DNA from 3 places in the Dendrosporobacter sp. 1207_IL3150 genome. Region 2 is predicted to be linked to each of the others. Evidence: riboswitches for the same ligand, from Rfam matches in the RefSeq annotation. Region 2 holds a riboswitch; each other region holds the start of a gene.
The links. A riboswitch is a leader RNA that binds a small molecule or an ion and turns the genes downstream of it on or off. The one in region 2 is predicted to bind cobalamin.

Region 1: it holds a riboswitch for cobalamin, as region 2 does, so the genes downstream of both, cbiD (cobalt-precorrin-5B (C(1))-methyltransferase CbiD) here and V6C17_RS06085 (TonB-dependent receptor plug domain-containing protein) in region 2, are expected to answer to the same signal.
Region 3: it holds a riboswitch for cobalamin, as region 2 does, so the genes downstream of both, cobT (nicotinate-nucleotide--dimethylbenzimidazole phosphoribosyltransferase) here and V6C17_RS06085 (TonB-dependent receptor plug domain-containing protein) in region 2, are expected to answer to the same signal.

The regions. Positions count from the first base shown of each region.
Region 1 covers NZ_JBAIYU010000011.1:52,379-59,767, reverse strand. The annotation lists gene ldhH (L-lactate dehydrogenase (quinone) large subunit LdhH) at 1-1,267, opposite strand, end outside; gene V6C17_RS07935 (LutC/YkgG family protein) at 1,267-1,881, opposite strand; cobalamin riboswitch at 2,168-2,341, shown strand; gene cbiD (cobalt-precorrin-5B (C(1))-methyltransferase CbiD) at 2,459-3,559, shown strand; gene cbiE (precorrin-6y C5,15-methyltransferase (decarboxylating) subunit CbiE) at 3,544-4,170, shown strand; gene cbiT (precorrin-6Y C5,15-methyltransferase (decarboxylating) subunit CbiT) at 4,167-4,757, shown strand; gene cobI (precorrin-2 C(20)-methyltransferase) at 4,750-5,466, shown strand; gene cobM (precorrin-4 C(11)-methyltransferase) at 5,466-6,221, shown strand; gene V6C17_RS07905 (cobalt-precorrin 5A hydrolase) at 6,218-7,270, shown strand; gene cobJ (precorrin-3B C(17)-methyltransferase) at 7,306-7,389, shown strand, end outside.
Region 2 covers NZ_JBAIYU010000010.1:550,937-558,325, forward strand. The annotation lists gene V6C17_RS06070 (FecCD family ABC transporter permease) at 1-830, opposite strand, end outside; gene V6C17_RS06075 (ABC transporter substrate-binding protein) at 888-1,832, opposite strand; gene V6C17_RS06080 (TIM barrel protein) at 1,834-2,802, opposite strand; gene V6C17_RS06085 (TonB-dependent receptor plug domain-containing protein) at 2,844-4,739, opposite strand; cobalamin riboswitch at 4,941-5,122, opposite strand; gene V6C17_RS06090 (sirohydrochlorin cobaltochelatase) at 5,139-5,975, opposite strand; cobalamin riboswitch at 6,142-6,326, opposite strand; gene V6C17_RS06095 (DUF6262 family protein) at 6,396-6,764, opposite strand; gene V6C17_RS06100 (ABC transporter ATP-binding protein) at 6,754-7,380, opposite strand.
Region 3 covers NZ_JBAIYU010000026.1:30,702-38,090, forward strand. The annotation lists gene V6C17_RS13045 (hypothetical protein) at 1-507, shown strand, start outside; gene eutJ (ethanolamine utilization protein EutJ) at 579-1,394, opposite strand; gene cobT (nicotinate-nucleotide--dimethylbenzimidazole phosphoribosyltransferase) at 1,869-2,960, opposite strand; gene cobT (nicotinate-nucleotide--dimethylbenzimidazole phosphoribosyltransferase) at 2,990-4,048, opposite strand; cobalamin riboswitch at 4,217-4,397, opposite strand; gene V6C17_RS13065 (hypothetical protein) at 5,073-5,624, shown strand; gene V6C17_RS13070 (hypothetical protein) at 6,194-6,547, shown strand; gene V6C17_RS13075 (YdcF family protein) at 6,936-7,389, opposite strand, start outside.

The sequences.
Region 1 (7,389 bases), on a different contig from region 2:
GAAGCAAAGTATGGAATACTTTACGATTTGCTAGAACGTTTTCAAAAACAGCCTTAACTCCAAACGGAAGACCATTGTCTTTAACTCTTTGTGATCTTAATTCTTCAATAAGACCAGGAATATTCATTTTTCCAGGGCAAATTTCTACGCACTTACGACAGCCGATACAAAGTTCATTAATTTGTTCGAAATCACCCATGCTGTGAAGGAAAGCAGTTAAAATTGCACCAATACCGCCCGCGTAGATATGTCCGTAAACGTGACCACCAACAATTGTATAAACAGGGCATACATTGAGACAAGACGCACAGCGAACACAGTTATATATTTCTTTGAACTTAGGATCTTTTGCAGCCTTAAGACGGCCGTTATCTAACAAAATAACATGAAGTTCTTTATCTTGCTCGATCCATTTACCATCTTGCTTAACAATGACCGGAGTTTGTCCAGTAGTCATTGTCATATAACTAGTCATACGCTGACCTGTTGCGTTACGAGGTAATGTCCGGAGAATAGGAGCAGCATCTTTAATTGTTGGAATAAGTTTCTCATAACCAATAATTACAACATGGACGCGAGGAAGGGTAGTAACTAAGCGTGCATTACCTTCATTTGTTACTAGACCGATAGCACCGTTTTCAGCAATGCCGAAGTTAGCGCCTGAGATACCCATGTCAGCAGTTAAGAACTCAGTACGGAGCGCTTTACGGGCAGCCTGTACCATGAAAGGAATATCTGTTGGAATTTCCTGCTGTAGTTCTTTTGAGAAATATTCAGCAATTTGTTCTTTATTTAAGTGAATCGCAGGCATAACCATATGAGATGGTTTGTGTCCGGCAAGGGAGATAATCCATTCGCCTAAATCTGTTTCTTTAACATGAAGTCCGGCTTCTTCTAAAGCATGATTTAGATGAATTTCTTCGGATGCCATAGACTTGGACTTTACGATGCGTTTTACATTAGCTTTTTTGCATAAATCAATTAAGTATTCTTTTAGAGCGTCTCCGTCTTTAGCACGGAAAACTTTACCGCCCCGTTTAATTACGGATGCTTCAAACTGATCTGCAACCGCATCAATATTATTAACAGTTTCGATTTTCATTTGTCTAAACTGTTCACGTAAAGCATCAACGTCTTCGACATTTTCATATGCTTTAGCACGTGCGATAGGATATGCTGTTGCAAATCGTCCTAAAGCTCCACGTAATACCTGGTCATTTAATTTTTCATTTATTTCTCTTTTTATATCACGATTAGTATTTTCCATTATTTCACACCTCCGTTGATATCTTCATCAACAGCAATTAAAATTAAACGGCTTGGTCCATGAACACCAATAGTTAAAACACGTTCGATATCGGCTGTACGGCTTGGGCCTGTAATAAAGCTTACATAGCCATCGTCATATACTTTAGAAATCACTTCAAAAGCTTCGGAAATTCCAGGTACGATGTTATTAGCGTTCATGAAAGCAATATGTATCGGCGGAAGCATAGTTACAACACGAGCTTCGTATGAAAACCCGTCCATACAAAGACTTCCGGACTCACCTATAGCAAATTCCACTGTTGAAATACCAATATCAGCACTTTCCGCATGCTCGGCTATATCAAACTTATCATTATATACTGCTATACCGAGTGCTTTTAGTTCTTCATTAATATTTGCAGCTTCTTGCATTGCACTATTAACCGCAACAACTTTTTTAGCATTAGTGAATTTCGCTAGGTTAGTAACGATTTCTTTTGCTTCTGCAGCTGTTTTTACTTTAAAAATCTCGGTACTAGCATTCTTAGCATTTTCTTCAAATGCAGCCCAAAATTGCGGACCAACTTTTCCGGCAGGAAATGCTGATTGCCAGTTATCACTTACTTTTTTCATATTTCCACTCCCTTGTTCACATATTGGTCATATATTAGACCAATCAATACTAAATAACTATTCTGAATAAGTTGGAAAAATCCTTTCTTTTTTTTATAAAAAATCCTACATATTTTACGGGAAAATCCTACATGATGTCGACTGCATTAAAAATAAGTCGCTTCGAGTGTTGAAATCGGTAAGCGATAATGAAAAATTTTACTGATTTTTGTTGTTTTAGCAGGAACTTAATGCAATTTATGGAATATACTATAGTTATTATTTATTTGACTTATAAATGTTAAATGAAATAGAAGAGGAAACAGGTGCAACTGCTTAAAAGGGAAGTCCGGTGTGATACCGGCGCGGTCCCGCCACTGTATTTGTTGAGTATGTCAGCTTTATGCCACTGGGGTAACCTGGGAAGGTGCAGACATGCGATGATTCAAGCCAGGAGACCTGCCTGTTTTAACACACACCGTCATAACTCCGAATAGGAGTGAAACGACCTACGGATGATAGGCAGGTGGGTAATATTCTAAGCAGTGCTTATGTATTGTTTATTTTAATACCCCCTGACTATAGGGGGTTTTTTAGTTTGTCAAAAAAATTACGCTCAGGCTTTACTACTGGTAGTTGTGCTGCCGCCGCCGCTAAAGCTGCAGTGTTAGCACATTATGGGCAGTTTCCAAACATAGTCGAAGTGCTTTCTCCTCAAGGCAAATTAATATGTGTACCAATTGCTAGCAGCTTTAAAAAAGATACCGGTGGTTTTGCCAGAGTTATTAAAGATTCAGGCGATGATCCCGATATTACTAACGGAACAGCTGTTGAAGCTGATGTTAGAATAACTTCGACACAAGAAATTACAATTAAAGCCGGCAAAGGTGTTGGTGTTGTTACCAAGCCTGGATTAGCTGTCGCTGTTGGCCAACCTGCAATTAATCCAGGACCGCATTTTATGATTACCAATGCTTTACGAGAAGTGCTGCCCATAGATTGCGGGGCAGAAGCTGTTATATCCATCCCCGCCGGCGAGACACTTGCTAAGCGAACTTTAAATTCAACACTTGGCATAATTGGCGGTCTTTCTATTATCGGAACTACAGGTATAGTTGAGCCAATGTCTGAAGAGGCCTTCAAAAATTCATTAACTCCGCAAATTAGTGTGGCTAAAGCCCAAGGATATGACACATTAGTTCTAGTCCCCGGTAAGATTGGTCAAGATATAGCAATTAACAAGTTCTCTCTGCCTGCCGAGGCAGTCATACAAACAAGTAATTTCATTGGACATATGTTAGAAAACTGTGTCAACCAAAAAATTAAGAATGTTTTACTGTTTGGTCATCTAGGTAAACTTGTTAAAGTTGCAGCTGGTATCTTCCATACACATAATCGCATGGCTGACGCCAGGCTGGAAACACTAGCTGCGTACATGGGGGCAGCAGGTGCACCGCAGTCAGCGCTGCAGGAAATTCTAGCTTGTACTACTACTGAAGCAGCCTTACCGATAATCGAGCACTATAAGATGGTGTCGGTTTATGATACCTTGGCAAAGCGCGCAAGTGAGCGTGCGATGCGTTACGTATTTGGAGATTTAACAGTTGGAACAGCTATTGTAACATTAAAAGGTGATATTTTGGGTTATGACAGCTCTGCAATTGAAATAGGAGGAACTCTGGGATGGAATATAAAATAGTAGTCGTCGGTATCGGACCTGGGTCTCCCGACTATTTGCTTCCTATTGCGAAACGTACTATTGATTCTGCCAAAGTTATCGTTGGCAGTAAACGTGCTCTTGACACATTAGCTACTCATGATTGTGTAAAAAAAGCAATCCAAAGTGATATAGCAGATGTACTAGATTTCATTGAAATGAAATCTAGTACATCTGATGTTGTTGTCCTTGTCTCGGGTGATCCAGGATATTACAGCTTGCTGAGTGCACTAAGGGGAAGGTTTTCACAAAACCAATTAACAGTAATACCAGGCATCAGCTCGTTTCAGCTTGCATTTGCCAAGCTTGCGCTGCCTTGGCAAGATGCTGCTTTAGTAAGTATGCACGGTCGTGAACCGGATGCCGAAAAGCTAGAGTACAAGCCAGGGAGAAAACTCGGAATTTTAACTGATAGTATAAACAATCCAAAAACTATTGCGACACGCCTTATGAATATTGGCTGGCCGCCAGAGAGTCTGGTGTGGATTTGTGCAAACCTATCTTATGAAAGCGAAGAGATCATCAGTGCAAATCTCACCAATGCTAGTCTTATTGAGGGATTTTCGCATTGCGTAATGGTGGTGAAAGCATGACACATTTTATTGGCATAGATGATGAAAAATTTATACGCGGTAATATTCCCATGACAAAGTGCGAGGTGCGGATATTAGCGCTGGCAAAAGCAAAAATCAAGTCAACCGACGTAGTTTTAGATATTGGGGCTGGCACAGGCTCTTTGTCAGTTGAAGCAGCCCTGCTTGCTCCTGAGGGTAAAGTATTTGCAGTTGAAAGAGAAGCTGAAGGAGTAAGCCTAATTAGAGCTAACTGCGATAAGTTCGGCGTTTCTAATATTGCTGTCATTGAGGGGAATGCTCCTGATGTCTTAGTTAATATTCCTCTTTGTGATGTTGTTTTCGTTGGAGGAAGCGGCGGCAAGCTAGAAGAGATAATAGAGGCGGCCAACAATTTACTAAAAATCGGTGGACGAATGATAATTACAGCTGTAACGGTTGAGACTTTATATAAAGCACTGCAAACTGTTCAGGCAAAAGATAACTTTACAGTAGAAGCTTTTGGGGTACAGGTTTCAAGAATCCGAAAAGTTGCTTCATATAACATGCTTCAAGCAATAAATCCGATTAATATAATTTCGTGTCTAAAAGGAGGCCAACATGGCTAATATAGGTAGGTTTTTTGGAGTCGGAGTTGGCCCTGGATCACCCGATCTGCTTACCTTAAGGGCAGCAGAAATTCTTCAAACAGCAGATATAATATGTATACCTCGTTCAAGTGATAAAAATGATAGTGTAGCACTCAAGGTTGCAAAACCTCATATTTCTAGTACAGCTGAGATAGTTGAAATTTCCACGCCAATGGTTCGAGATAAAGAAATTTTAAACGCTGAATGGCAAAGTGGAGCTCAAAAAATCGCGAAATATCTTAAAGACGGTAAAAACGTTGCCTTCATAACAATTGGAGATGCAATGCTGTTCAGCACATACACCTACCTGCTCAATAAAGTACAGCAAATTATCCCTGATGTTTCAGTTGAAAGCATACCAGGTGTAACCTCTTTTTCAGCAACAGCCGCGCTGCTCAATCGGGCCTTAGCTGAAGGTAATGAAAAACTTGCAATTGTTCCCGCAATTGATGATCCAAGTGAACTTAAACCTATTTTAGCAACTTTTCCTAATGTAGTTTTAATGAAAGTAGCCAATAAATATGAACAAATCTTAGATATTCTCGAAGAACTTGGACTTCAAGATAAAGCTGTTTTTATGAGTAAACTAGGTTATCCCGATCAATTTTATACTCGTGATTTAAATTCTTTAAGGGGTGTAAAACGGGAGTATTTATCATTGATTTTAGTTAAGCAGGAGGGTTTTTAATGAATGTATATTTTATAGGGGCCGGCCCTGGAGATCCGGAACTGATTACAGTAAAAGGACAAAGACTACTTCGTGAAGCTGATGTAGTAATTTATGCTGGATCGCTTGTTAATCCGGCTTTATTAGCATTTGCTAAGCAGGGAGCTGCTATATATAACAGTGCCTCAATGACACTTGACGAAGTAATCGAGGTAATGGAAAAGGCAGCTAAGAGCAATCAGACAGTTGCTCGTGTCCATACTGGCGACCCTAGCATATATGGTGCTATTAAAGAACAAATGGATAAGCTTGATAAGCTTAATATTACATATGAAGTAATTCCTGGTGTAAGCTCATTCTTGGCTACCGCGGCTGCACTTAAGCTGGAATATACTTTGCCTGAAGTATCTCAAACTGTAATTATAACAAGGCTCGAAGGCAGAACACCTGTGCCGGAAAAGGAAAAACTGGCATCTCTCGCAAGCCACAATGCAAGCATGTGCATCTTTCTAAGTGTACATATGTTGGACAATGTTACAAATGAGCTAATCAACGGCGGTTATCCTGCGGATACCCCGATTGCCGTAGTCCAAAAAGCGTCTTGGCCTGAACAAAAAATTATAAGAGGCACACTTAGCGATATAGCTGCTAAAACAAAAGAGCAAAGTATTGACCGTACTGCTATGATCGTGGTAAGCAGATGTCTCGATAGCGACTATGCATTATCACGCTTATATGCGCCCGAATTTGGTCACATGTATCGGGACGCGAAATGAAAATTGCAATAATATCTGTCACGAATAACGGTGCTTATTTATCGGAGAAAATTGCTCAAAATTTCAACAATGTTGATATTTTTGTAAAAAAGGGACGCAATCCTTTAAAATATGGACAAGAGTATGAGTCGCTGCAGCATCTTGTTGCAAAGATATTTCAAAGTTATGATGGTCTTATTTTTGTTATGGCTGCAGGAATTGTTGTCCGGGTTATTGCTCCGCATATCTTAGATAAACGAACTGATCCAGCCGTTATTGTTGCAGATGAAGCCGGCATTAATGTTATTAGTTTGCTGGCAGGCCATATAGGCGGTGCCAATGATTTGACGAGATTGATAGCCAGTAATATATCAGCCTCGCCTGTGATTACTACCGCAACTGATGTTGCCGGCAAACCGGCGGCTGATATATTAGCTGTAAAGCTAGGCTTAGCTTTTGATCCTTTTGATAATTTAAAAAAAGCAAATGCTGCATTAGCTAACAATGAGCATGTTGATTTTTTTCTTGATTATACGCTCTCTAAAAGTGCATGGTACTCAGAACAAGCAGCCATATTAGGCGTTAAAATATGTGATTTGGCCACACTGCATGAAAGTGATCATGCTTTCTCGGTTATAATTACCGACCGCGCAATTAAAGTAAAAAGTCAGCACTTGTTTCTGCGGCCGCCGACACTCGCAATTGGTATAGGCTGCCGACGCGGCACATCGAAACAAGAAATAAGCGATGCTATAGATACTGCCTGCCAAATAGCAGGCAAAAGCAAAAAAAGTATTTGTATAATTGGTAGCACTACTTTAAAAAGCGACGAGCAAGGTCTATTAGATACATCTGAAGAGCTGAATGTACCGATAAAATTTTATACAAATGATGAAATTAAAAGTACGATTGAAAAACATAATCTAGATATATCAAGTTTTGTGAATGATAAGATTGGAGTTGGAAATGTATGCGAAGCAACAGCAATATTGGCGAGCCAGAACAGCAAAATACTACTTCCCAAGTCGAAATTCGGGAGGGTAACAGTGGCTATTGTGCAGGCGAAATAGTCGTAATAGGTATCGGACCAGGTAGTTTAGAAGATATGACACCCCGGGCTCGTGAAGCAATCGAAACAGCAGATATCGTAGTTGGCTACACTACTTACATAAATTTAATTACCGAATTG
Region 2 (7,389 bases):
AATATCCGATGATCCGGTCCCAGTAAAAGCCGCATAATATGCGGTACAACAAGACCAATAAAGCTGATTGTCCCACTTACACATACTGCCGAAGCGGTGGTAACTGCCGTGATAAAGAGCAGCAGCAGCCGGAAAAAGAACACCGGGACGCCTACCGACCGTGCTTCTTGGTCACCTAAAACCAATATATTTATATGTCTTGCTAATAAACAAAGCACGAAAATTCCAATGATAATCGGACCAACAGTAAGGTAAACGTGTTCCCAGCGCCGATAATCCAAGCCTCCAACCATCCAAAATAAAAACTCGCGCAACCGTTGTTCATTCAGCAGCGTCAAAATTCCTGAGGTAATTGCTCCCATGAACATACTGACAGCAATGCCTGCCAGCAGTAAAATCATTACAGGAATTTTGCCATCTCGCATTGCCAGCAGAATAATCAACGCAATAGCCAGTAAAGACCCCGCTAGTGCTAATAACGGCATGTAAAAAAAACTCTGCGAAGTAAGCCCGAGGGCTATGGCAATAACAGCTCCCAGCGATGCCCCGCTAGATACGCCGATAATTCCCGGATCAGCTAAAGGATTACTGAATATTCCCTGCATTACTGCCCCCGAGATACCTAGTGCCGCGCCCACTAAAATTCCCACTAGTACACGCGGCAAGCGAATGTACCAAAAGACTGAGTGCTGCTCTGGTGTCAAAAACACCTCGGCAGCTCCGGGAGCATTGAGTTTAGCAGCAATTGTTCCTACTATCTTTATAAAAGGCACAGTAACCTGTCCAATAGATAAAGAAACAAGCGCTACAATGCCCAGTAGAACACTCATTGTTATAAGGAATACTCCTTTATCATGAATTTTTCTCATACTCCAGCCTTTCTTATGCTATTTATCCTGCGGATATGCGGCATTGGCAATATCTCGTATTCCGTATACGATATATTGGGATGAGCTGTCCTGATACTTGCCATCAGCCGCAACTAAGCGGTCATTTTGTATAGCTTTTACAGCCTGCAGACCAGGATCATTTCTTATATCGTCATAATATTTTTTCATATCTGTTTTGCCGCTGTAATCCCATGTTGGCATAATAAATACATCGGGATTAATCTGCACAATTTGTTCCTTAGATAGAATGTCATGGCTATTTAAACATGCCAGCGATGCACCATTATTAACCCCGGCTAGTTTGCACATATCCTCAAACAAGCTGCCTTTGCCATCAGTTCCGCCCATTAAGGTAAAACGAATTACAGTTTTGCGCTCGTTATGAGGAATACTATGAACTCTTTCAGTAACAGCGGCTAGCTCTCTGTCCATTTTAGTAATAACCGTGGTGCCCCTTGCCTCTGCGCCCAACACCCGTGCTAACTCGGTAATTGACTGTTTAACTTCCTCGATATTAGTTGGAGTATGATATACATATACATTAACCCCAGCATCTCGTAGTATTTGGATAAGTTCGCCGGAATGCCAATCTGGGATAAGGACTAAATCAGGCTGCAGTGCTATTATTTGCTCAGGATTGGCCCTGACTTTATTAGCGACAAGCTTGGCTTGCTCGGTTATGCAGGATATGTTCGTATCTTCAGAGATAGCACTCAAAGCGGCAATGCGTTCTATTGGTACTAAATCAACCAGTATCTCATCAGTACCAATTGACAGCGAAACAATTCGCTGGGGCTGACCGGGAAGCTTTACTATATATCCTTGATAATCTTTAAACTCATAACCCCACTGCCCTGGCGTTAGTCCTGATTGACCTCTATTGCAGCCGCTTAGCAGTATGACCAGCAGCATAATTATTAAGAACCAAAATAACCGCCGCACTTTAGCCCTCCTTGTTACATCCCAGCGCTTGCTGTTGGGTGAAAATTTTCTGCGACCAGCCAGTTAAATCTTCGTTAATAAACTCATGTACTAGATACTTTGGTTTTATATAGTCTACAAGTCTCTTAACAGCACTTGTTCTAAAAGGTAAATGCTGATCAATTTTCATTACGTGCTCCATCACATCAGCAACTGTAATTTCTCCAGTCACTTGCTGTGCTTGACTGTTTTTTAAATATTCACCGGAAAGCGAACAATGCAGATGTATTCCCTTTATAGACTCACAGTAAACTCCTAAGTTTTCCACCGTCTTGATAATATAATCGACACCGTCTGCTTCGGTTTTAAGGGCAGGGTTAGTATTCATCAGATGTCCAGTGTCCAGCATAATGCCAACGTTACGATGCTTAACACTATCGAGCAGTTTAGCTGTCACCGCCTTATCCAACAATGTAAGCCCCGGCCACCATAAATTCTCAAACAGCAATTCCATACCTGGTGGAATATCCTCCGCAAGAGCATTGACAACCTCTATAACTGCGTTGATAACTTCATTGTCATCTGCACTAAAAGACCATTTAAATAATTCAGCTGTTTTGGCATGGCTAACATGAAAAACTATATATTTTGCTTCGGCCGCCTTAGCTCGGCGAATATTCTCGCGAAATGTCTCCAGCCATTCCAAAGGGTCTAGAGTACCATAATAAGCTTTTATGTCAGCTTCATTGGTAAACTGGCGCAGCAGTGCTTGCTTATCGCCCCGCCAAAAATCCAACCAGCATGGCCAAAACATAAGATGCACGCCATGTATCCATTCTTTTTTATGAACTCGTGCATCCCATGGCGCACATATCATCATTTCGACTCCGTCTAGGTGATGATAGTTCAGAAAAGCCCGTAAAAGCTGCGAACTATCTCTTATAAGTTCTCTATCGGAACTATAATTGGATAAATTCACAAGTTGAAGCATGTGTATTTCCTTTTCATATATTTAATCAACTCTGGCCGAACCTATATCACGGCCCTGACGCCTAACAGGAAGCTGCGCCCGCCGTTAGGATATCCTGCAACGCCGTCATAGTAAGCATCAAAGATATTATTGACAGTTAAAAATACGGTACGACTATTGTCTAATTTATAATTGATGTTTGAATCCCACAGCCAATAACTTTTCGCAATAAATTGGTTATAATCGTAATTTTCCCGCCTCATTAACGCCGTCCCCTTAATGTCGGCACTAATTTTATCCTGTGAATATAGAACGCCAACATTCCAGGTCTTATCCGGTACTTTTGCATCTTTTTTATAATCGCTGTCCCCGCTCTTATTTTGGATATTTAGATAACTGAAACCGACGTAGCCTTGCAGTGCCTGGTTAAAGTTTTTACTTAGCTGCAGTTCAATACCTTCAGCTTTCCGCTTATCTACGTTGGATGGCACCCAATGCTGATTATTGGGAACTGTACTAATATCTTTCCAGGCAATAGCATCATCTAATTTACGATAAAAGTATGTAAATTTGCCGCTAGTAGTGCTATCAAACTTATGCTTAATCCCAAAATCACTGCTCCAGCCTGTTTCTGGTTTAAGATTTGGATTTCCATCATAGGTATAGGTTGTAGAACCCCAGGTTTCAACTGAGTGCGGCCAGTATAAATCATCGAAACGCGGGGCATTGAATACCTCCCCCCAAGATACATAATAGGAGGTCTTATCGCTCACCTTATAGTTTAATGAAGCCTGAGGGGTAGTTTGATTACCATAAACGTCATGGTTGTCATAACGGACGCCTAGAACGACCCCGACTTTATTATTCAAGTCCCATTTGTCCTGAACGTAAAGTCCTGTCAAGTCTGTCTGCTTATTACCATACTCGGTGCTTTTTATTTTATCTTGACGCCAATCTAATCCGGCAGTAAACAAATGCTTATCAGTAACTTTATTATCTGTCTGATAGTTAAAACCTGACACTGTAACATCATGGCCAGCACCATCATAACGACGGTTATTAGTATTCTGATAATATCTAGCTTGATAGCCATTGTCGTCATCATTACGATTTTTATATGCTAAATCCCAATTATTTTGCTGGGTTTTATCAAATTTTTGGGCAATCGCATTGCCTTGGCTTTCATCCCTAAAGTATTCATACGAAAAAGTCAAATCACCATCATTTATTTTTTGATCTAAACGTAAGGTATAGGCATCCTGATCAGAACCTGTATGGTTTACGGTTTTACTATTCCCATCACTATAGTTGCCGATGTTTCTAATATCCGTGCTAAAATACCAGCCGGAATCACCATGCCGCCCCTCATTAGTCAAGCTGATACTGCTGCTATCCCAATTGCCGCCTGCTACTTTCAGTGTAGTCTCATTCTTTTCTCCCTGTTTGGTAATGATGTTAATTATACCGCCAACTGCATCGGCGCCGTATAAAGCTGATTTACCGCCTTTTACTATTTCAATCCGCTCAATATTTTCTATTCCCACAAAGCTGGATAATTTGGCGGTTGACATCCCAAAGCCGCCAATCCCATTAGGTAAATTCATGCGCCTTCCATCAATCATCACGATAATCTGTTCACTGCCATTGATAAACGCGGCACTATTGCTGCCAGGTGTTCCATAGCTTCTTACATGTATACCTGGTAAGTGCTGCAGCACCTCGCCTAGATTACGATAGTTTCCTTTTTCTAGCTGCTCACGGCTGATAATTTCTACGTTGGCGGCTGTCTCGGAAACTTTTGTTGATATCCGATTGGCTGTTACCACCACTTGATCCAGATAGAACTGCTCTCCCCCCTCTTGGTTAGCATAAGTAGTTGGCATGCTTTGCAACAGTATTGTACTGCCTAAAATACAGGTATAAATAATATTTTTAGTCAAACTTATCTTTATAGTCACTTTTCTTCCTCCTGATTTTAAATTTGTATAATTATTAACATCCTCACCCCAGCAGCAGTACTCAAACAAAAAATCTCCCTCCAATAGAGAGGGAGATATACAAATAAGTTTACCTATAAAAATCCCGGCGTATAAATACGCCGGGACGAAATAAGCACACCAAATAGTGTACAAATCCCCTCCCCATCGCTCGCGGGTCAAACGGTGATTGATATATAGGCAGTTCTCCTGGCTCTGGATCATCGCTTGCTCAAGCCTTCCCAAGACATTTGTCTCAGTGGCATCATTTGAGTTCGCTTCCCATTACAGTGGCGGGACCGCGCCGGCATTGCACCGGACTTCCCTATTAAGCCCTTGCGGGCACCTATACCAACATTTATTTAATTGTAAATAACTTACTTAGTGCTTATGACAGCAATGTCCTGCCGGTTTTTCCATGGCTTCCTTTAAATGCTGTACATAAATATCCCCAATAGCTGCATTTTCACCTAACCCATGTAAATATACATCTACTTCGATGCCTGCCATATTCAACTGGGCTTTTGCCGAATCGTCCTCATCCCCAGCCATATCATTATATGCATGATCTCCTGCAACCAGCATAAAGGGCATTAACGTTACTTTTCGTACTTTGTTCTTTTTGAGTTTTTCAATGACTGTATCAAGTTCCGGAAACCCTTCAACAGTATAAAGAAAAACATTATTCAGACCGGCTTGTGCGAATTTCATCTGTAGAGCAGCATATGCCGCATTAGCCGGATGAACTCCTCCATGCCCCATAAAGATAACTGCTTCCTTCTCATTTAATGCCGGAAGCTGATTTTTAATGGCATTGATAGCAATTAAATAGTCGTCAGCGTGATCTTCCTGCCCCATGTAGTAAAGCAACGGACGTCCAAGAGCTATTCTGTCAAATGGCTTGTCCTTGACATGAGCGTACTGTACAACCATTCTTTTAATCTTCTCATATTCTTCCCCTGCGACAACGTGAAGGGGCTGGATGAATACCTCTTTATAACCCTCAGATTGAAGCCTCGCCAACGCTTGTTGTTCAGTATCAATCTGAATACCATCACGCTCACTCAATCTTCTGATAACCATTCGGGACGTAAATGCTCTGCGCACTTCATATTCTGGGAAGGCCTCCCTGATTTTATCTTCCACACTTTCAATATTTAGCTTCAATGCATCTGTATAGGTAGTACCAAAACTAACAACTAAAATGGCCTTTTTCATTTTCCCAACTCCTTTATTAAACAAAGAAATCTCCCTACCTTAAGAAGGGAGACATGCATAGCAGTATATCCTTATAAAAATCCCGGAGTATAAAAATACACCGGGACGAAATAAGCACAATAGCAGAAACGCTGCGCAAATCCCCTCCCCATCGCTCGTGGGTAAAACGGTGACTTATATATAGGCAGTTCTCCTGGCTCTGGATCATCGCTTGGCCAAACCTTCCCAAGATTATTTATCTCAGTGGCATATTCTTGGCTTTACTCTCCCATTACAGTGGCGGGACCGCGCCGGTATTACACCGGTCTTCCCTATTAAGCCCCTTAGGGCACCTATACAAATATATGAAATTTTTCACTTATGTGTAGTATTACATGCGATTATCCGTTTGTCAATCAAAAAAGGGATATTTTAATTCAATCATATGTTCCTAGACGCTGTACCTGTTAACTTTAACTGTTCGCGTAAATGCTTATTGTCAGCTTCCAGTTTTGTAATCTTTTTAATTAGCACACTAATAATTTTGTCTTTATTCTCGTTATTTAAGTCTTCAGCAATACAAAATTGCTTCGAAAATTCCTGTTCACGCAATTCCTCAATTCTAGCACGTAAATCGGGATGATTATAAAGTGTCTTCTTGGCAACACAAGCAGTCAAGGCTACACTGTTAAAATTTACTGGCTGGCCAGAGCAAATCAAATATTGGATTGCATCGTTAACAAGTTGATACGTTCTCTCGCGTCTAGTTTGATGGAGACGCTTCAGCTTTTCAGTTCTATCACTCAGCATTATCTTTAACGCTCTGGGAGTTTAATATAACTTGCCGCGTAGCCAGTCGCTCCATCAAAGGAGTACTATGGGTTATAACAATCAGGCCGATTTTTCTTTCTGCTACTTCTTGAAGCAAGAAATTCCATATTTGGCTTTGGGTAATAAGATCGAGCATTGTACTTATTTCATCAGCAATAAGAAACTTTGTCCGCTTGCCTAGCGCTCTAGCAATACAAAAACGTTGCAGCTCACCACCGGATAATTCACTGGGAAAACGATTAAACCAATCACGCTCTATACCCAATCCCTCGATAATCCGGTCTTCGATTCCATCACCTTCGGCAATTACATCTTGCATGCGCAGCCTTGGATTAACCGATTTTTTTGGATGCTGATATATCATTTGAACAGGGCAATATCCTTTTATACTGTAAATGTCTTCTCCATCTAACAATACCTGCCCACTTGCAGGTTTTATATAACCTGATAAAATTTGGCACAGCGTTGTCTTGCCAAAGCCACTGGGTGCTGCAATACCGACTCGTTCATGACTGTGCATTTTTATGTCGAAGTTTTCAAATATATTTAAACCTTTTTTATAACCAAAAGAAATTCCTTTTGCCTCTAAGATCACTTCAATCGC
Region 3 (7,389 bases), on a different contig from region 2:
TTTTTTAAGATATTACCTCTATCTTTTCCGCCAATTGCCCTTATTTGTTTTTCTGCTTATAATTTTGTCTTAGTTGGAGATCCTCTTGCTTTTGTCCATTCTCAACAGGAGTGGGGCCGGCGCTTTGGGGTACCTTGGGAGAATTTTGTGCGAAATCTTCCTCATACATTTTCACCTGATCTTTACATCCAGCCTGGTGCCACTTTGGATACATTTATGGTAACTCTTTGTTTTATCGCTCTGTGCTATTTGACGATTTTTCAAAAGACAATATCCGTTCCCACATGTTATCTTATAATTGGCTGGCTATGGTTTTTAATACCACTGACTTCTACTGCACCTTGGCTCCCACTGTACAGTATGTCACGGTTTGCTCTAGTAATATTTCCTATATACATATTTATCGGCAAGCTTCCTAAAAGCCTATTTTATTTATTCATAACGATTAGTGCTGTAATCATGACTCTATGCACTGCGCTTTTTTTTAATTGGTTTTGGGTTGGATAGACGACGATATATAGCTAACCTAAAAACACTGCAGCTAATTTTAGCTGCAGTGTTTTTAGGTTCAAAATTCATCAGCCATACATTGCAATTCCTAGAGGTGTAACTAACAGCGGATGGGGTGGAACATTAACTTCCCTGCCAAATGCCTTGCCGAACTCGTCGCCAAAACCAGTTAAATATGCAGTCCCTCCTACAACATAAACTGGATATTCATCATATTCATCATGACCAGCTAACATATTCTTTACAATAGTAGCCATCTTCTCTATTACTGGTATGATAACCGGCATAATCCTTCTATGGTTTGCAGGTTCTTTTTTTAATTCTTCAGCTTGCTCAAATGTTATTTTGTAAGCTCCGGCAATAACAAGTGATACATGCGTACCACCTGTAGGTTCATCTGCAGTAAGTACCAATTCACCATTTTTAAGCACTGCAATCCCAGTAGTGCCACCGCCTATATCTACAACAATTCCATGCGATATATTCAAAGCTTTGGCAGCTGCCACCGGCTCGTCTATTTGACATACAGGTTCAAGACCCGCCCCCGCAATTACATGTCCACAGGCAAGAGCATTACGTCCTACAGTACCTGGCGGAATAGCAGTGGCACCCTTATCCAATTCAATACCCAATACCAGTTCAACTTCCTTTTTTAACTCTTCTACAATTGTCGTAGCACCGCTAAAATCTACGACTAGACCATCTTTGACAACTGAGGCCCATCTCATGCTTCCGGCTACCGGATTGCCATCAGCATCTGTCACAACTAATACAACATCAGCCGTTCCAAGGTCAACCCCAACCCTGTAGGGACCAGGCAATTTTTCTGCCACATTATTTTGAATTAGGTAATATAAGCGATTGATCTTTTCATATGCTTCCATTTTAATCCCCCCAGATACGATTCCGGCAAAAATTTTGAGTTTAAATAAATCTTCCCCTAACAAACTATATAATCCTGTTGTTCTAATCCTAATATAATAGCATCTTATTTTAAAATATTGCTCAAATAGGCTGTACCTATATTTATAAGAAATCATAATCCAGATAGACAAATTAAAAAGCTGCTCCCCCAAGGGCAGCAGCCTTCTCATAAGTAATAACAGAGCACTAACAGGTTATTGAACAATCATCTTCACAGAAGAAGCATAATAGGATGATAATTATAATAATTATCCAAACGCAATTATTATTTCGTCCACCAAAGCCGCCAAAGCCCATAATATCTTCCTCCTTAGTAAGTACTTTTCGGTAGGCTACTCTATACTATGCACTGCTAATTCATATTGACACTTGCAAATAAAAAACGACCAGCCGTATCTTTTCGATGCGGAGGTCGTATCATTCTTTAATATAAACTAATCTTTGACATCTTTACTTTGCCTAAGCGCTCCCGGGCCATCCTGAGCTACAGCTACTTCAGCTTCACCAAAAGTTTTCATGTCGTTTATCACGTGTAATGAGGCATTAATAAGAGACATTCCAAGAACAGCTCCAGTGCCTTCGCCTAGTCGCATATCCAATTTTAGATATGCAGGTACACCAATAACTTCTAAAACTTCGGCATGAGCAGGTTCTACTGAAAAATGCGAACCAACTAGGTAATCTTTTACTTGCGGCGCAATTTTAACCGCTATTAATGCTGCTGCGCTTGTTATTAAACCATCTAAAACAACTGCCGCACCGCTGGATGCCGCACCTAATATTACTCCAACCAAGCCAGCAATTTCAAATCCTCCAACTTTAGACAATACATCGATAGGATCATTCTTATCTGGTGAATTAACCTCAATTGCTCTTTTTAATACACTTACTTTTCTATCTAGTATTTCATCACTAATGCCGGTACCACGTCCAGTTAATTCTTCTAATGTCTTTTTACTATAACAAGCAACAATCGCCGTACTAGGGGTTGTATTAGCTATACCCATTTCACCTAGACCGATTACACGAGAGCCTTTAAAAGCCTCACCCTGGGCTATTTTTATACCTGTTTCAATTGCTTGCTGAGTCTGCTCGCGAGTCATCGCCGGCTCTTTTGCAATGTTCTTTGTGCCACAAGCTATTTTTTCTTGATGTATATTTGTAAGCTGTGATAAATCTGCCGCTACACCAATATCCACAAGAACAAGACGAGCACCAATATGTTCGGCGAAAACATTAATAGCAGCTCCGCCTTGGCAAAAATTCTGAACCATCTGGGCTGTTACTTCCTTAGGATAGGCACTAACTCCTTCATCGGCCACACCATGATCGCCGGCCATTAAAATTACGCTTTTTTCAAGCTTTTTTGGCCTTGGATTACCAGTAATGCCAGCCATTTGTCGAGCTATATGTTCAAACGAATGTAAACTTCCGAGCGGCTTAGTTAAATTATCAAGTCTTAATTGACACCTATCCATAGCAGCATTGTCTAATGGTTTAATTAAAGAAATTATATCTTCAAACATGCTCATGTCCCCCTCGTTTTGGCAGTGTACTATACCTGCTTCGAAACCCCTGCATTTTCAAAAGTTGCCATATTGTTTAGCATCTTAATTGAAACACTTAGCATGTCAACTACCATCGAAGCACCAATGGCTTCTCCTAAGCGAACTCCCATGTCTAAACATGCCTTCAAATTGAGTTTGTCCAATGCAATAACATGCGCTGGCTCACCCGAAAGATGTGAAGCAAATATGTAGTTTTTACTTAATGGGTGAATAGCATTAGCGATTAATGCGGCGGCAGTAGTATTTAGGCCATCTATAACTACAGCACATCTATTTGCCGCACAACCAAGAACTACCCCTGCCAATGCACCAATCTCAAAACCGCCGACCTTTGCTAACACGTCAATTCCGTCTGCTCTATCAGGCTCGTTCACTCTTAAGGCTTCACGGACAATATCGATCTTAATTTTCATCCTGCTGTCAGATATACCAGTTCCCCTGCCAGTAACTATTTCGGGAGCAAGTCCAGTAAACGCTGCAACAATAGCAGCACTTGATGTTGTGTTTCCTATTCCCATTTCGCCAAGACTGAAACATGTATATCCTTTCTGAACTCGGTCATTAACAATTTCGATGCCAGTTTCTATTGCCTGTATAGCCTGTTCACGTGTCATTGCTGGTCCTTGCGTAAAATCTTGGGTGCCATACGCAATCTTTCTGTGCCATAATTCTGGTACATGAGATAAATCTCCAGCAACCCCCATATCAACTACAACCATATCAGCACCACAGAAGTTAGCAAAAGCATTAGCACTTGCCCCCTTAGAAACAAGATAGTTGGCAGTCATGTGAATTGTTGTTTCTACTGGATAAGCACTAATACCATGCCTTGCTACGCCATGGTCCGCCGAAGTCACTACCATACAGCAGCGTGGAACTTGTGGCACGATCTCTCCCGACACCCCAGCATACTGCCTTACCATTTGTTCAAGTCTCCCTAAACTACCGATAGGTTTTGTAAGATTATCCAATCGATTTTGCACTTCTCTCATAACATCAGTATTTAACGGAGAAATTCTGGCTAATGTTTCTTTCAATAAACTCATAGTATCCCCCATTTTAGACTTATATCATTTAAAAATAAAGACGGCTTACTCAGTCTCAAAGGACGGCGCAAGCCAGTGTAAAAAATAAAACGACGACCTTTTTGAAAATAATACCAAAAAAGCCGACGAAAATACTCTTTGTGTATTACACCAACCTTTCCTCGAAGGTTTGTAATAACGGTGAAGGCAGGTCTCCTGGCTCCCAGTTCATCGACTATTACGCCTTCCTCTAATGAGTGGCATTGTAATGTCTTCCTGGTACAGTGGCGGGACCGCGCTATCAGCAAATTGCTTAGACTTCCCTATTATCCTCCAGCTGACTGGAGGCACCTTGACCGTATATTTTTTATTAAATTGTTGTCATTATAACAAATTTTTACCACTATCGTCAATTATAGACTTATCAATTATATATAAACTCATCTCTATCGAATCTATTAAAATTTAACAGTTATTAATTTATATGAGTACGGAGAAAATAATTATTGCGGAGAAGAGATGAAAAGGCTTGATTTATACGCAAAGCGCCAATAAGGGAATACGAAGCTATTAATATGCTCGGACTCCATTCGGATGCACTTGCGTATAGCTAAAGGCCAGTCATACTCTTAATCCTTTCAATACGACGGTCCTAGGGCCGTCGTTATTTTTTCATAAAATCATTATCATCAGTTTACCATCTAAGGATAAAAACTCAGTTCTGGAAAAAGTGCGGCAAATGATGTCTCATATACTAATTCAGGAAAAAAAACAAATTGAACTCGAGAATTGTGTCTATAAAGATGACTTGACTTACATACATACTTAAACCGACACCAATCGCAACGATTCTGTTTATAGTAAAGCTTGCCCCTCATACAAAAACCTCCCGTTAGTTTTACTATAAAGTATGCATTAACATAATAGGTTGTTCCTTTGTACTCGGTAAACTTATCAGGTATTAACTAATTATTTCTAGGTATTTTACTGCTGTAAAAAAAATAGTTATAGGAGTGATTAGTAAAAAACCTTGGAGGCGATGCCAATGATTATTTTTAGGAAAAAACATTTACTATTAATAGCACTCTTAGCTTTAGCTATCCCAATAGTTTTGATATCGGGTCGTGTTACAAATAAGATAATGATAAATAAAATAAATGTTTTACCGGCTCCTAAACTAGAATCACATGATTTAAAGAATGAAGATTTAAAGACATATACTAAAAGATTAATGTCATTAGAACGCGATATTGAACGACTTTATACTGAAGTAAGAATAGAAAAGCAATCTACAGAAGAGGTATATGATAAGTATCAGCAAATCAGAGTAAAATTACGGAAATTGCATGTGCATAATAGTGATACAGATAAATTTAGACTATGGCAAGAGCTTGCATATGCTAACTCAAACATCATAATGCTTGTTCAATCCTTAGACGCAACTAACCCAAACTCTAAAGAAAGTGAACAACTTGAAAAAAGAATATCATTTACACTAGAAGCATTTAAGTCCTCGGCTGACGATATTATTAACGATAGAATTGAAAAACAGCAGCTAAATACAGATATTCAGGCTATTTTCGAAATTGAAGATTAAGTTTTATTACCTCGATTTTAAAAACAGTACTTATTTATTTTATACATCTAAATAAAATACCACTGCAAGACTTTATCTTGCAGTGGTATTTTAAATTCAGTCGATAAGTAGATTAGCAATCTGTGACGTCGTCTCCGCAACAGAAGAAAAATAACAGGATAATAATGATTACGATAACGATACCACTATTACCGCGTCCTCCACATCCACCAAAACCGCCGAATCCCATTATAACTCCTCCTTGTAATTTGATTTTCTTGGGTGCACGGTATCCTATGATCAATGTAATAAATTTGCTACATACCAATACAAAAAAATTAATTTATATCGCTTTTTATCCATAATTTTAACATTACGTATTAGGCATAATGAGCTAGTTACGGCTAAAAAATACTACAACCAATGAATTATTATCGGATAAGTAAGCCTGAATTCCTTAACTACTGCATTATAGCTTTCGTAACTCCAGTATTACTGTCGCATTATACTCATAAACTGCTGATATGTTGGCTCGGAATGATAAACTTTCCGCATTGTCACAAAAATAATGTAGGATCGAAGGAGTTGCTATGTCTGCTTTTTTAATTAAATATATCATCGCCGTATTTACTCTTTGGGTAATATCATCCAACCATGATGAGCTCTACTATCCAAAAATATACCATTTTTTTATTACAAGCTTAATTATCGCCGTGACTGGAATATTAATGTCACGAATCCCGTTAGTTACACAAACGATTTGGATGAATACTACTTATTATGTGTTTGTAGCTGCACTTGCTATTTTTTTAATCTCATTCTTTTTGCCAAACAGCTACGTTACCTTGCATGGTGCCTTTTTCACCGCATCAATAGTTGGACTCCTAGAGTTAATCATTTATTTAGTAGTACGCCGTCATAGAAAACTAACAAACGGAGAATAGCGAAAAGAAAAAAACTCATAGACATAATAGAGTTGAGTTGCATATACTTTCCTTACTTGTTTTATCACCGTCAAATAGATCAATCTGAAAATTGCCATTTGCGGTAACTAATCCAGCTCCTCTAACACCTAAACTGCGGATTGGCTTATCCCATTTATAGCTAGCATTGAATAAGGCAGTTCCTATGAGTAAAGAGGAAATAACTGCCGCTTGATTTGGGTTATAATTCTATATCACAGTTGTGTTGCCGTTAAAAAAATATAAGAAATTAGGCATGTTAGAATCCCTTTAAAGATTCTAGCATGCCTTTTTTATGTCTTATATTCCCTATTAGCTGACTTTATGTTAAAGTTCGCAGTAAATTCATAAGAGAATTTGCTTATTTTATTTATGTTGTTTTAAAAAAAGTAGTACCACTTAAAGCTTTAATAATCGCAAAATATTCACGAATCGAATAATTCAGCCTAACTAATATAGGGCTAATACTAGATTTACCATCATAATCTAACTTTAAATGTTGAGCTAATAATTTTGCCCTTAACATATGATAGTCACTAGTGATAATTAAGAATCTTGGTTTTTTATCGGAAAGTGACAAGGCTATATTATTACTAAATTTGAGATTTTGCATAGTTGTCGTAGATTTATCTTCATAGATTATTCTTTCAGCATCAATACCTTTATATATAAGGTATTGGCCCATAGCTTCTGCTTCTGATATGGTTTCACCTTGCCCACGCCCTCCTGAGACTATTACCTTAGATGTTTTGATTTTTACAAGATAATCGTATCCCGCATCTAGTCGACTTATTACAGTATTTGAAACTTTATCGCCATCTAGT